3 regions of the Paenibacillus sp. CH40 genome follow, and region 2 is predicted to be linked to each of the others. Evidence: riboswitches for the same ligand, from Rfam matches in the RefSeq annotation. Region 2 holds a riboswitch; each other region holds the start of a gene.
The links. Region 2 has a riboswitch for cyclic di-AMP ahead of NLX73_RS16505 (TrkH family potassium uptake protein). Riboswitches for the same ligand answer to the same signal wherever they lie in the genome.
Positions count from the first base shown of each region.

Region 1: it holds a riboswitch for cyclic di-AMP, as region 2 does, so the genes downstream of both, NLX73_RS23270 (resuscitation-promoting factor) here and NLX73_RS16505 (TrkH family potassium uptake protein) in region 2, are expected to answer to the same signal.
Region 3: it holds a riboswitch for cyclic di-AMP, as region 2 does, so the genes downstream of both, NLX73_RS23780 (C40 family peptidase) here and NLX73_RS16505 (TrkH family potassium uptake protein) in region 2, are expected to answer to the same signal.

Region 1 covers NZ_JANAVQ010000012.1:10,889-15,833, forward strand. Annotated here, with positions in the region: gene NLX73_RS23260 (HD domain-containing protein) at 1-1,066, shown strand, start outside; gene NLX73_RS23265 (TatD family hydrolase) at 1,109-1,879, shown strand; cyclic di-AMP (ydaO/yuaA leader) riboswitch at 2,081-2,363, shown strand; gene NLX73_RS23270 (resuscitation-promoting factor) at 2,635-3,783, shown strand; gene rnmV (ribonuclease M5) at 3,930-4,475, shown strand; gene rsmA (16S rRNA (adenine(1518)-N(6)/adenine(1519)-N(6))-dimethyltransferase RsmA) at 4,483-4,945, shown strand, end outside.
Region 2 covers NZ_JANAVQ010000005.1:126,014-130,958, reverse strand. Annotated here, with positions in the region: gene NLX73_RS16510 (potassium channel family protein) at 1-616, opposite strand, end outside; gene NLX73_RS16505 (TrkH family potassium uptake protein) at 809-2,149, opposite strand; cyclic di-AMP (ydaO/yuaA leader) riboswitch at 2,559-2,711, opposite strand; gene NLX73_RS16500 (CPBP family intramembrane glutamic endopeptidase) at 2,973-4,703, shown strand; gene uvrC (excinuclease ABC subunit UvrC) at 4,672-4,945, opposite strand, start outside.
Region 3 covers NZ_JANAVQ010000013.1:44,285-49,229, reverse strand. Annotated here, with positions in the region: gene motA (flagellar motor stator protein MotA) at 1-360, opposite strand, end outside; gene NLX73_RS23795 (hypothetical protein) at 548-841, shown strand; gene NLX73_RS23790 (4a-hydroxytetrahydrobiopterin dehydratase) at 959-1,258, shown strand; gene NLX73_RS23785 (GNAT family N-acetyltransferase) at 1,337-1,843, opposite strand; gene NLX73_RS23780 (C40 family peptidase) at 2,149-2,649, opposite strand; cyclic di-AMP (ydaO/yuaA leader) riboswitch at 2,655-2,792, opposite strand; gene NLX73_RS23775 (hypothetical protein) at 3,070-3,897, opposite strand; gene NLX73_RS23770 (M1 family metallopeptidase) at 3,909-4,945, opposite strand, start outside.

The sequences.
Region 1 (4,945 bases), on a different contig from region 2:
TTCTCAATTTGAACGTGGAGATTTCCCGGATTGGCCGAAGGAGGAAAGACTGGTTGCTCTGTGTGCAGCTCTATTGCATGATGTGGGGCACGGCCCATTTTCTCATTCAATTGAGGAAGCCTTTCATATGAACCATGAGGATTGGACATGCCGCATTGTACTGGGAGACACGAAGATCAACGCCGTGCTACGGCAAGTCGACGAGAAGCTTCCACAAAAGGTGGCTGCGGTTATAGCCAAAACGTATGATAAACCGATTGTTGTCAACCTGGTAACCAGTCCGCTAGATGCCGATCGTATGGATTATTTGTTGCGGGATGCTCACTCGACAGGTGTCAACTACGGCACGATTGATTTGGATCGTATTTTACGACTGCTGCGTCCTCATAATGGGAGAATTGTTGTGAAGGAATCAGGTATGCATGCAGTAGAAGATTATTTAATGTCACGCTACCAGATGTATTGGCAAATTTATTTTCATCCTGTAACACGCAGCTCGGAAATCCTTTTACGTAAAATTTTCAAGCGAGCAAAGGAATTGTTTAAAAACGGATATGAGTTTGGATTTCTGCTGGACCCGTTGCCGGATCTGTTGAAAGGAGATCTTACAGTAGAGCAATATCTGATGCTTGACGAGTCATTAATCCAGACCGTATTTAGCCAGTGGAAACGAGAAAAGGACGAGATTTTAAGTGATTTGAGCAGCCGGTTTATGGACCGTAGATTGTATAAATATGTAGAGATTGAAAATATGGATACAGATACCATTGACAGTATTCGAGAAGCTTTGAAAGAGGCCGGTTTGCACCCTGAATATGATTTTGAAATTGATTTTCCGACAGATCTTCCTTATGATGTGTTTCGGCAGGGTGGCTCGACGGACAACCAGATTTTGCTGCTTGGACGTCAGGGCGAGGTGAGTGAAATATCCGAAGTTTCGGAAATTGTGCGCTCAATAAGTGGTATTCACCGAGGGAAATATCATATGTATTTTCCCCAGAATAAATTGAACGCGGTAAAAGACAGGCTTCCTGCCGAAATAAGGAATTATTTTGTCAAAGAATAGACAACTATATAGAAATGTAAGTAAAAAAAGGAGATGTAAACCTTGGATTTATTCGACACTCATACTCACTTGGATGCGCCACAATTTGACGAAGATCGTGAAGAAGTTATAGCACGTGCTGTCGAATCAGGAGTAACGCGGATGATCAATATCGGATTTAATCGTGAGACCATTCCATCCACCATGAAATTGGCCGAGACGTATGATTTTATTTATGCGGCAGTTGGATGGCACCCACAGGATGCTATTACAATGCAGGAGGGCGATCTAGAATGGATTGCATCGTTATGCAGTCATAAAAAGGTTGTAGCCATCGGGGAGATCGGTCTGGATTATTACTGGGATACATCACCGAAGGATGTGCAGCATCGGGTGTTTCGAAATCAAATTGGTCTGGCTCGTGAGCTCAAGATGCCCATTGTTATTCATAACCGGGATGCACATGAAGATATTGTTAAGATTTTGCGCGAGGAAAAAGCGAGTGAGATTGGTGGAGTCATGCACTCCTTTTCGGGTAGCTGGGAGACAGCCAAAATGGTGCTGGATATGGGATTTCACCTTTCCTTCGGTGGTCCAATAACGTTCAAAAATGCCAAGCAGCCAAAAGAGGTGCTCGCACAGGTGCCGCTGGACCGTCTGCTCATTGAAACTGATGCTCCCTATCTGACGCCTCATCCGTTTCGTGGGAAGCGAAATGAGTCTGCACAGGTGAGACTGGTAGCAGAGGCTGCAGCCCAAATCAAAGGGATTACAGTGGAGGAAGTAGTGTCAATAACGACCCGAAATGCCCTGGAACGATTTTACATTCAATGAAAAAGTGAAGAAATCGATCAAAATAAAGAGATAGACGAAGCTAATCATGAATTTGTTGCAGGAAACTCGAGAATATTACAATATTTTAACCGAATATTTTAAAAAATGTACTTGAAACCTGCTTTACAACATGCATAGAAACAGGATATCATCTTTTCAGTGAATTGTTGTTTGAATGTAAACATCAACAAGTCATTTCATGAACCAGTCTCGCTGAGTCCCTTTTACAGGGAACGGGGGAACCGATATGGCTTACAGTACGTCCGGCGTATGTGCAAGAAGGGAACGTCTCTTCCGCCAGCCGGCTCGACCTAAATTCTTTTCCCGGATGGGATTGAACAGGTGGAGGAGCCGTATTTCGATTTCTTTCTGGGTCTTCGGGGTGAATGTGAAGGCGACCGCCATGAGCGGTTGACCCAAGCTAGGGCGACTCTCTACGTCCGAACCCGACAGCTAACCCCGTAAGCGTAACAAGAGAGAAGCCATCTCGTGCATGAGTTTTCCCGCATATTCACACATGCCGGAAGCCACGAAAGAGCTCTCTAGTCTCTTTCTCTGGCTTTTTTTGTTGTGAATAAAAGAAAATCTGTCATCATACTGTGGTTAAACAGGGGAGGACAGCATGCCGCGAAGACGGGTACATGGTGCAGGACAGTCGTAGTTTGGGCTTGTCTTGTAGAAAATCTGTTATAGTCACGTCAAATCTCAACTATGTCTTACTCCAGACGGCGGGCTATGTAAGGAGGACGGAGGAAATGGGCATTTTCCAAAAAAAGGATACCCATGAGTCACGCTCATCCAGCATGTCTTACGTATTGCGTTGGAAGCAAGAGAATGTGCGCCAGGCTGCTTTGGTTGCTATTTTTCTAATCGCGCTAACGATTATGATTTCAATTCTGATGTACACGCAATCTAAAAAACAAGTCTTTTTTGTCATCGATGGCAAGGCGTCTGCGGTAGAAACCCGGGAATCCATGCTTCAAGATTTGCTGAGCGAGCATTCCATTTCACTTCAGCCGCATGATACAGTTTCCATGCCGCTAAATGGAGCAATACAGGATGGCGATCGCGTAGTCATTAAACGTGCCAATCAGGTTAAAGTATCTTCAGGCAATGAGACGAAAAAGCTGTACACAACAGAAAATACAGTAGAAGGTGCCATTCGTACCTCGGGCTATAAATTATCATCAACGGATAAAGTTTATCCTGCGTTGGATGCCTCTGTTTCGTCTAACATGGACATAAAAATCGTCCGTGTGAAGAAACAGCAGGTCGAACAGAAAAAACAGGTGCCTTATCAGGTCATCAAAACGGCCGATCCGAGTCTTTATAAAGGCGATAATCGGGTCATTCAAAGCGGCAAATCGGGTGTGGTCGTCCAGCACGTTCAAAAGGTATATCATGATGGAAAGTTGGTATCCAAACAGCTGGTTAACAAGGAAGTTGCACAGAACCGTGTGGATAAAGTCATTGCGGTAGGAACGAAGAAAAAACCGGTCGTTCTTGCTGCTTCCGTCGGTCCCAATGATGCGGTTAAGGCAACAACGGTTAGTTCGGGCAGTGCTGTCCGTAAAGCAGGCGTAAATTTTAAATATAGCAAAGTTTTACAAAATGTCTCCATGACGGCGTATTCCTCACAGGAGCCAGGTATCGGTACACGTACTGCATCCGGCGCACGTGTCACGGAAGGACGCACCATCGCGGTCGATCCGAGTATAATTCCAATCGGCTGGTGGGTGTACATCGAAGGGGTGGGCTTCCGTCGTGCGGAGGATACCGGTGGCGCGATTAAAGGCCACAAAATCGATGTGTATTATGAGAGTTTGAGCCGAGCCAACCAATTTGGTCGTAAGCACGGTAAAACCGTATATGTTATCGGACCGGTAAAGCCTGAAATCAACTAAAACAGGTTGTGTATGTTGAGGGCAATGCGATAGTATTAACAACATAGTTATGCCATGCTAAGAAGAGGATATCCTCTTCTTATTTTGTTTTCAAAAGCAGGGAAAGATAAATATAGCTTGCTGTGTAGCAGTGGAGGGAAACGCAAATGATCAAGGAAGTGATCGTGGTAGAGGGCCGGGATGATACGGTGGCCATTCGCCGCGCTGTTGAAGCGGATACGATAGAAACTGGCGGCTCCGCCATTAATAAAATGACGCTGCGTAAAATTGCATTGGCGCAGGAGCGGCGGGGGGTCATCATTTTAACCGATCCCGATCATGCAGGGGAGCGCATCCGTAAGATTATCGCTTCCAAGGTACCCGGCTGCAAGCAGGCCTTTATACCCGAGGCAGAAGCGACGCGTAAAGGAGATATTGGCGTGGAGAATGCCTCACCAGAAGCGATCAGACACGCTCTTGCACGGGTCCATACGACAGTGGAAGGCGCCGACCCGCTGATTGAGTGGGCGGACCTGATTGATGCTGGACTCATCACCCATCCCAATGCTGCTGCACGCCGTATGGCCTTAGGGAATGTGCTGGGTATTGGTTATTGTAACGGAAAGCAGCTACATAAACGGCTCTCTGTATTTCAGATCAGCCGCGAGGAATTTGCCGGGGCGCTGGCACAAATTGAAAGTGAAGGATTGTGATGTCCGTATGACAGGGATTCAAGATATAGCAACACCGCGGCGTACGAAGGAAATTATTCAACGGCACGGTTTTTCGTTCAAAAAGAGTTTGGGACAAAATTTCCTGATTGATCAAAATATTCTCAATAAGATTGTAAATGCTGCTGGATTGGATGAGACGAAGGGTGCACTTGAGATCGGTCCTGGGATTGGCGCTTTGACCGAGAAGCTGGCTCAATCGGCCAAGGCAGTTACCGCTGTCGAGATTGACCAGCGGCTGCTGCCAATTCTCGAAGAGGTGTTGGCCCCTTACGAGCATGTGAAGGTACGTCATGGAGACGTGCTGAAGCTGGATTTGCGAGAGGTGTTCGCAGCCGATTTTGCAGACGTGAGTAAAGTAAGTGTCGTGGCTAATCTGCCGTACTATGTTACCACACCGATTCTGATGAGGCTGCTGGAGGACAAGCTCCCTCTGGAGAATATCGTCGTTA
Region 2 (4,945 bases):
CGATGATGACCATAATATCGTCTGCTTTTAGCCGATCCATAGCCGTCGGTGCGATCAGGATACCGTTCGCCGTATGAAGCGCCACGACGCTACAACCAAAGCGGGTACGGGCATTTAGCTCTGCTAGCGTTTTGCCATTCAGACATGCAGGTACATTGAGTTCCACAATACTGTATTCCTTAGACAACTCCAAATAATCGAGCAAATTAGGCGTGACTAGCTGGTGAGCCACCCGGATACCCATATCCCGTTCTGGATAAATAATCCGGTCCACACCGAGCTTTTCTAACGCACGCCCGTGCAGCACAGATATGGCTTTGGCTACAACTTTTTTCACACCCAGCTCCTTCAGCAAAATGGCGGTGAGGATGCTTACCTGAATGTCATCACCAATAGCAACAATGCCACAATCGAAATTACGGATGCCCAGTGATCGCAACGAGTCTTCATCGGTAGCGTCCGCCACGACAGTATGTGTCAACATCTCACTCATACTGTCCACAACATCCTCATTCCGGTCAATGCCTAGCACCTCGCACCCCATATCCACCAATTGCAAAGCCAGGCTTGAGCCAAACCGCCCCAAGCCAATAACTACAAACTGCTGCGTTTTCATATCTACTCGAAAACTCCTTATCTGAATCAATTTCATAAATGAGGATTTTGCAAAAATCCCATAAGCGACTTCCAATGAAGAAGATATAGATCGAAATGATTTAGTTCGTCTATATCTTGACTTCGGAGCGACTGGTATCGAATTTTGCAAAATCCTGAAATGATTAAACCAACGAAATGTATATGAAATGATTCATCCTATAATCATTTTGCCTTCCGGATGACGATATAATTCTTTACCCTTTTTCGGCCCCAGTGCATAAGCTAGCGTGAGTGGCCCCAGTCTACCTGCAAACATCGTCAGGGTAATCACCAGCTTGCCTATGACTGTCAAATCAGGTGTAAGCCCCATCGACAGCCCCACCGTACCAAACGCAGACACCGTCTCAAACAAGATCATCAGAAAATGATGATCTTCGGTTGCCGACAAAATCATGGTCACCCCGATCACGAACAGCAACCCCAGCAGTGTAATGGTCAAAGCCTTGTAAATTCGTCCCTGCGCAAGTCGGTACTTGAACAGTACAATATCTTCCCGCCCCCGCAGCATCGAAATCACCGCTCCAATGAGCAGGGCGAATGTTGTGGTCTTAATCCCGCCTCCAGTGGAGCCAGGAGAAGCCCCGATAAACATAAGTATGATGATAAAAAACTGCGTAGCCTGCCGCAAGCCTGCAATGTCCAGCGTATTGGCACCTGCGGTACGGGGGGTAACGGACTGGAATAAAGATCCCAGCAGTTTACCACCCCAATCAAGCGAGCCGAGAGTCTTCGGATTCGTAAACTCAAATACAAAAATCACGAGCGTGCCGACTACAATCATAGCGCCCGTCATGCTGAGTACCACCTTGGTATGCAAGGACAGTCTCTTGCGCTTGCGATATTCTGCCAAGTCTGACATCACTACAAAACCAATGCCGCCAGAAATAATTAGAAACATTGCGGTAAAATTAACAATCGGATCATATACATAACCTGTCAAGCTGCGAAATTCACCGAATAAATCAAAACCAGCATTGTTAAACATGGAGATGGCATGCCAGATTCCAAAATAAATCGCCCTGCCTACGGGCATATCAAAGGACCAGCGAACCGAGAATATCGTAGCGCATACGCCTTCAATAACCAGTGAGTACAGTAATACCTTACGGATTAACCCGACAATTCCCTCTACAGAAGTCTGATTCATCGCTTCCTGCAAGATGAGACGCTCCCGCAAGGAAATCCGACGCTTGAACACCAGTGCAATCAAGGTAGCCATGGTCATAAAGCCAAGACCGCCGATCTGGATCAGCGCAACGATGACAACTTGACCAAAAGTGGTAAAAAAGAGGCCGGTATCCTTTACGACAAGCCCGGTTACACAGGTCGCAGAGGCGGCAGTAAACAAAGCGTCTATAAACGCAAGTGGCTTTCCTGTTGTATTGGAGATCGGCAGCATTAACAATAAGCTACCTATTAGAATGATAATGGCAAAGCCCGCAACGAATATCTGCGGTGGAGAAAGCCGAAGCCAGCTTGCATTGGGATTCATCTATTCATCACTTCTCTCCTAATCCTTAAAACTATAAAAACAGTGATTTAATACGGTGTAAGCTCGCTACGCGTTCCATTTGATCTTTCGATCGTCGTTGCCCCTGAATTTTTTGATTTTTCCAAACCTTAGTTAACTATAATTAGCATTCCCTGAATACAGGAAGAATGCATGTCAAGCACTACTCGGCCCCCTGTGCTATTGGCGGGCAGTAGCGAAGGGGGCAGAATTGTTCTGAAGAAGCGAAGCGTTTGCCTTTATCTCCGGATTTTAACCATTAGAGGGGGTATACAATAAAAAAATCCGGGGATAACAGCAATCGGAAGAATAATCTGCACCCGCAGCGGTCTAACCAATCCAAACACTTTTATACGCACAAAAAAAGACACCGGAAAACCGAGTGCCTGACTTGGTTCCTGCTCATAGCCTACGAGGTTAGCTGACGGATTCGGGCAGCACAGTATGCCCTATTTACACTTCCGATCCAGCAGGATCGGTTGTAAAATTCACCCCAGTAACATGGTTCCCCCGTTTTCCCATAGAAATTCGGCTCAACTGTATATCATTACCTATGTATTTCATAGGCATTGCCTCAAGATTATAATCCTTCTATATCCAGATCACAAAACCAATTTCGCCGAAAAAACGTGAAATTGGCTTTATTTTGCGAATGGGCATCGTTTAATCGCAGCTTATCTAATTTTATTGGAACTTTAAAGTGCTTTCACTCTATTTTCATGAATATCGCTGGTCTGTTGGCGGGAACCTGTGCAGTATGATATCTTTAATGGATGTTCTTATTTACAGATTAAGGAGGAAACTCATGAATCCTATCGGGAAACCGGTCGTGCTCACGGCCAACTTCAAAAAATTAGGCTTGCTGGGCGGGATTGGCCTGATTTGCTTTTTTATCTTTCAATTGCTTATTCCCTCGCTTAGCAATCCGAGTCCAGAATCAGTAATGAACGCAAAGGTCATCAGCAAACAAGAAGCGGTCATACACGCATTGGACTTCGCCCGCTCCGAGCTGGGCTATACTGAATCACAGCCTGAGGAGCCCGTCGTGACCTATCAGGCCGAAACAGATTTGTACGGTTATTTATCTAGAGAAAAACTGCTTCAACAGTACGACCGTACATGGAAAAAGAGTTACCCTTACGAAACCTTTCGGGTCGATCTGCCTGAATCCTCAGCGAAGAGTAAACTGCAAATTCATGTGGATTTATCCACTGGCAAGGTCGTTAGCTTTAAACGGATCACCTCCAATACCAATTACACACAGGCTGATATTTCTACGGATGAACAAGCACGTAATAGGCTTGTACGTGTGGCTGAGGACGGCATGACCCTCGAAGCCAAGGAGCAGGCGGCCGCAGTATGGGTCAAGCGCTTTGGCTTTAAGCCGTCGGATTTGAAGCTTGCGACCACTGAACAAGAAGGCGGATTAAAGTATACCGTAGACGATAAAAAAATCGGCGCCTCGGTACTTACACTGGCTTTTACTTTTGAAGACGGTGATGTTCGCTCCTTCACCCAAAGCTTTTCGGCCCCGTCGTCCTATACCGATTATATCGAAAAGCAAACATTTTGGGCGAATTGGATGACCTATGCGGGTTATGCCCTATTTAGCTTTGTGCTGGGTGTACTTGCCATTGTGTATGCGTCACTCACCCGACGACATACTTCATTTGTTCGTGGCATTGTTCTGTCCGTTATATACTTTATTGCTAGTATAGCTGGGACCATGAACATGCTGCCTTTATTGCAAGCAGAAGCAGGCGGTAAGGGCATGCTTATATTTCTTATGGTTTTCCAGATTGGTGTTACCTTTTTCATGGCTGTAGCGCTCTACTTCTCCTTGGTCGGCGGTGACGGGCTTATGCGTCAGGTTGGACTGAATGCATGGCCGCGTGCAAAAGAGCCGGGCTACGGGCTGTATGTGCTTCGCAGTATGTATGTTGGCTACTTGTGGGCCTTTATTTTACTCGGGGTACAATCCATCTTATTCTTTATACTGGAGCGCACATTTAATACATTTTCCACCACAGATGCCACGCAATCCCCTTACAATATGGCTTATCCATGGCTACTGCCGATTATGGCCTGGATGGCAGGTATTGGAGAAGAGACTGTCTACCGTCTGTTTGGTATTCCGATGGTCAAAAAAATAGTGAAAAACACTTTTGTTGCGTGTCTGATCACCACGCTGATTTGGGCACTGGGACATACGCTTTATCCGATCTATCCGGTGATTTCCAGACCTATTGAGCTGACTTTTCTTGGTTTGCTGTTCAGTTTTGTGTTCCTGCGTTACGGCTTTATTGCCGCCATGTTCAGCCACGTTATTTTTGACAGCATTCTAATGGGACTTAGTGTGATGAGTCTGGGAGACACTGTGAATGTGAGCGCTGGTCTATTCTGGATCTTACTTCCAGCCATCGTGGGTTACATCATTTATTGGTTTAGTCCTAAAAAGCCAAATCGAATTATGTTTGAACCTATAAAAAAAGAGGAGCCGTATTCTACGACTCCTCCTCCCGAAGGGCAGCTATAATCTGACGCGCAAGCTTATCCCCAATAGAGAGAGGCCGGAAGTCTTCGACACTGGCCTCTCTTATTTTTTTGAGCGATCCAAAATGCTTAAGCAGTAACTTACGCCGTTTCTCGCCGATGCCTGGAATAGAGTCCAGCCGGGAAGTTACCATAGATTTGCCGCGTTGCTCGCGGTGGAACGTGATGGCAAAACGGTGAACCTCGTCCTGAATCCGTTGCAGTAGATAAAATTCTTCGCTATTG
Region 3 (4,945 bases), on a different contig from region 2:
GCCGTCAATAATCATTCGCATGCCGCCACGCATAAAGGGATCGTCGATTTCCTCTACCTTAGACTCCAAGGCGAGCAGACCTTCACGACGGGTAATGGATGCCCACTCGGTAAACGTACCGATGAGCTCTTTGCGGTCTAACAGTTTTTGTTCGGTGAAAATAACCTTGAACAGCTTCGGAATCCGTTTGATTTCTGCCATCGGGAAGGCCATAAATATACTCGCTGCCGTTCCGACGAAAATAATCATGTAAGCAGCGGGATTATTGACCAAATTGACGACCGGAGCGCCTTTTAAGATCATCCCGACGACCAGTGACACAATCCCGAGCACAAGTCCGATAATGGTTGAAATTTGCATGATACACCTCATCCATGAGAATAGATTTTGAATCCTTTCATGCCGCCGGGGTCGTCCTTGCCCCAAGCGCGTCATTACAAGACGGATTATAGTATTTATCGACAAAACTCTCTTTTTTGTTAAGTGCGAATTTCCGGTATAATAAGGTGATTATGTATTGAATAGCGAAACCATTGGAGGAAATGGCATGGGAGTAAAGCATGGGCGTGAGTATGAACAAATTTTGAACGATTTGACAGAGGCTGTGGGGCGCATCCCAGATAGCTATGAATTTTTTGAGATGGAAGCAGAAGATTGGGACAGGCTGGACCCGGCGGGACGTCAGGAAGTCAATGAAGCTTTGGCAGAAGACTTATTTTATGCACTGGGTACAGAGCCCACAATCACTGTAGGGAGTAGCGTTGTGATCTATGAGCCGGAGCAGCATCGCATCTATGTACTTATTGGGGACGAGGAGCTGACGTCAGTCCCTTTGATTTGAGGTCCGTCTTATGGATTTATCAACGGGGCCGTGGTAATATGTACACCAATATATCGTAGTTTTGGCCGTATTTAAGCGGTCGAAAGGCTTCCGTATAAACGGGGAGGAGTTCGTAACATGCCTTTTACACAAGAAGAGATTGAAGCACATCTGGAGAAACTGGAGGGCTGGGAACTGGAAGAAGGACGTTGGATCGTTCGAAAATATAATTTTTCCAGTTTTATGAAAGGGATTGCATTCGTGGATGAAGTTGCCGCTATATCTGAAGCATTCAATCATCATCCATTTATTACGATTGATTATAAGACCGTGACTCTGCGTTTGACCTCTTGGGACGACGGCGGTATTATGGCCGTGGATATTAAGGAAGCCCAACAATATAATGAAGCTTTTGAAAAAATGCGCAGCAGTCATTGAGCTTGTAATGATCTGTCGTATGATGATAAAAGCGCCTTCGCTATACAACATCGTGGTTGTATGCCGAAGGCGCTTTTATCATAGAATCTGGGTTGGGTGCTCGGGACGATATACCATACAATAAAATGGTTTTTTGCCATCAGGAGTCTGGCGTTCATAGGTATCTGTAAGCTCAAATCCAGCCGCCTTGTAGGCCCGGATAGCGCGCCCATTCCAAGTGAGCACCTCTAAATCAATTTCATTCTTCGGGTTGCGTCGTTGAGCTTCCTCTGCAATGGCACGGACAAAATCAGAGCCTTTGCCATGTCCGCACCTGTCAGGATGCATTCCAAGACCTAGCCGGGTCACACCGATCATAGGAAAATATTGAGCAAATCCTGTTAGCTTGTTCTCTTCATCCAGTACGGCAACATATTGCTCTTGGCGAAGCGTGGGACTTCCAAATTCGACTTCAAGCGCCTTCATTTGTTCCCAGGGGAGCCAACCGTATATGTTATAAGGTGGATCATAGTGCCACTCACAGATTGCAGCCGCTTGATGCTCGTCCATCGGTACGATCCGATAGTTGGATATTAAGGCCGGCATGTGTTCCATCCTCCTTTTACACAGGTACTTCAATCATTAACAACAGATTGTAGACAAGTTGCAGAGGAATGGCAAGCGTGTTTATTTCATACCTAAGTCGGGTATACATTCAATAAGAAGGAATTACTGCTCATATGCTCCCCCAGCGGTGACGGTAAAACCGACGATGTTCGCTACAATTGAAACCTTTTGAGGTCTCAGTTCGTCAGTAAAGATAATAATTGCTGATGTTGTGGACATAAAAAACCGCAATTCGATTCCGGCCAGAATCAAATTGCGGCTAGGGTTAGCTTGCTGTGCGTTAGTTATTCTACGTTATCGTCATCAGGAATGTCTGAAGCTACAGAATGGTAAGCGTCTGTGCTCATAATTCTTTTTGCACCGACATAGCGGTTAGCGTAATAATTTTCGTTCAGTGAGCTAACTACTACACCACGTGAAGTCGAGGAGTGGGCAAATTTCCCTTCACCTACGAAGATACCTACATGGGAAATGCCTCTTCCTGTGGTGTTGAAGAACACCAGGTCCCCAGGTCTCATTTCATCGCGGGATACAGAAGATCCCATTTTGAATTGTGATCCAGATTGATGCGGAAGTTTAATTCCCAGTTTGTTGTATACGTACATTGTGAAGCCGGAGCAATCGAATCCCTCGAGTGTAGTGCCTCCGCTTCTGTAGTTCGTTCCTTTGGCATCTTGGATGACCTGGTCCATCTTAGAGTCTGCATATGCACTGCCGCCACCGAATGTAAAAGATGTAAAGGCAATGGCAAGACCCATAGCTGCGATCGTTAGCTTCTTCTTCAAAAAAAATATACCCCTTCCAATGCCTGCGAGGTTAGCTTAAGGATTCGGTAGAAGGTTCCCCTATGACCACTCTGTTGCGAGATCAATTCACCCAAACTGGTTCCCCCGCTTCCTAGGTGCCAGGAATTAGGCTTAACTTAAGATGTGCACCTTGGAGAGCAGTATTCACAGAAACGTTATTTTTGAGATAAAGGTTACAATAAAGATTACAAAGTTGTTACTATCAGTTCACTGCGATTATTGTAACAAAGACGGCTGGCTTTGGCAAATGTTTCATTGCAAAAAGTTACAAAAAAAATCTGCTCCTAATGTCCCAGGAACAGATCTTGTTAACAGTATTCAGTTATGTGTCGTTTGCGCGGGTATGAATCAAGGTTTTTCGACAGACGGAAATGAAGTAAAAAAACATAAAGGCAGGGCTTAGCTTCTACTAGAGATATCGGTATGCCATAGTCTGTACTGCGAACTGATATGCCACAGCCTGACCAGACTAGTAACAAAATGATACGATTGCTGGAGAATGAGCGCCAGCATGCCAGTCCAAATCATCGCCACGGTGCCAAATAGACCGAAGACCAGCAGCACACAAGCACCGAGCAAAAGGGATATACCGACAGCTGGGAGGAGCTGGCGAAAGAAGGCGAGCAGGGACGATAGTATGGCGTGACCACCGACAGTACCCAGTTGCATATACAGGATGCACTGCCGAATGAACCATCCGTATGCCATCCATCCAATGACATAGGGCAATAAATGCAGCAGATAAGAGGAAGATTGAAGTGCTCCTGCTACAATAGGGTAGAGTCTCGGTACTACCCAAAAGGCGGGAAGCAGCAGCAGTCCCAACTCGATGGTGTAATACAACAGCGACGACATGCCATGGCGTTTCATACCCTTGAAAAAGGACAGGCTTTGCGGTTCAGTCGCATCGGTATGCAGACTTTGATATATTCCGGCTCTAATGAAGGGAGTGATCAGTATACGTAGTACAGTCGCCCCTAGTAGTATCCACAAATACACATGTACTTCCCGGCTGTCCATCAGAGCAATCTGACTCTCCATCCAAAATAAGGTCTGTCCCAGCTCGTTTTGACCCTGATCAGGATAACGGAGCAATAGCGGGATAACGGCAGACTGCACCAGCCGATAGAGAAACACCCCCCACAGTAGTCGATACAGAAATAAAATGATAACGATATAGAATCGTATGCGCACCAGCGCCCAGCCCTCTTTTATAACAGTCCGCATCTATAGACACCTCACCATGACAGACTTCCAAGCAGTGTCTCCAACAGCTTGGTTACACTTACACTCCAACGGGTTTGTTGCTTTTCGTCCAATTCGGCTTTTAGGCTATTGTTAATATGCTTGTTCTCCAGTGCAATGGTATATAGGGGATCAAGGGTTACATAGGAAACGGGAGAAGTACTTTTGATCCGAAAAGTTGTGCTTTTGCCCGCGCCGTCCCAAGCCTTGAATATCGTGGTACCATCCTTGAAGGTAAATTGGACAGGGATCTTGGGATAATCCGCCCCTTTTTTGCTGACCGTCACGACTGCTTCATATCCATTCTCCAGCTTGTGGTTTGTGATGTGATCCACTGAAAAGTCCGCCATCTGGCCGTCATATACATACTGTTCAAAATAGTGGCTCCATGAGCGTCCGGTGACTCTCTCCACGATACGTTGAAAATCCAGTGAGGACGGATGCTTAAATCGGTACGTCTGGACGTAGGTCCGCATAATGCGATCCATTTTTTTCATACCCACCTGACGTTCAATGCCCCGTAGTACCAGCTTGCCTCGAGAGTAGGCATTTTGCGCGTACTCAGCAGCTGAGCCGTACTTCCATGACTCACGGTTTAGCGGCTGTGGGGAGGCTACCTGTCCCGATTGTAATGGCAAGTTAGGGGTAAGCCCATATTCTTGCTCCATAAGCCGCTCCTCTGCATAGGAGGTGAAGCCTTCATCCAGCCACGGCTCCTCAAATTCATTATTGGCTACCATTCCGTAGAAATATTGATGTCCAATCTCATGAACTAATGTCCGTTCCAGACTATAGCCAGGATTCAGATTACCCGCAGCAGCGGCCGTGATGAGTGTCGGATACTCCATACCGCCGGCTCCATTGCCTGATTTGGGTGGAACCACGATGGATAGGGTGGAATATGGATAAGGCCCGTACCATTTGCTGTAGTACGAAAGGGCGGCCTTTGCTGCGCTCATATAGCGCCCTTTGAGCTCCTTGTGCGACGGGTCAAGGTAGAGCTTGATTTTGACACCAGGGACTTCAGCAG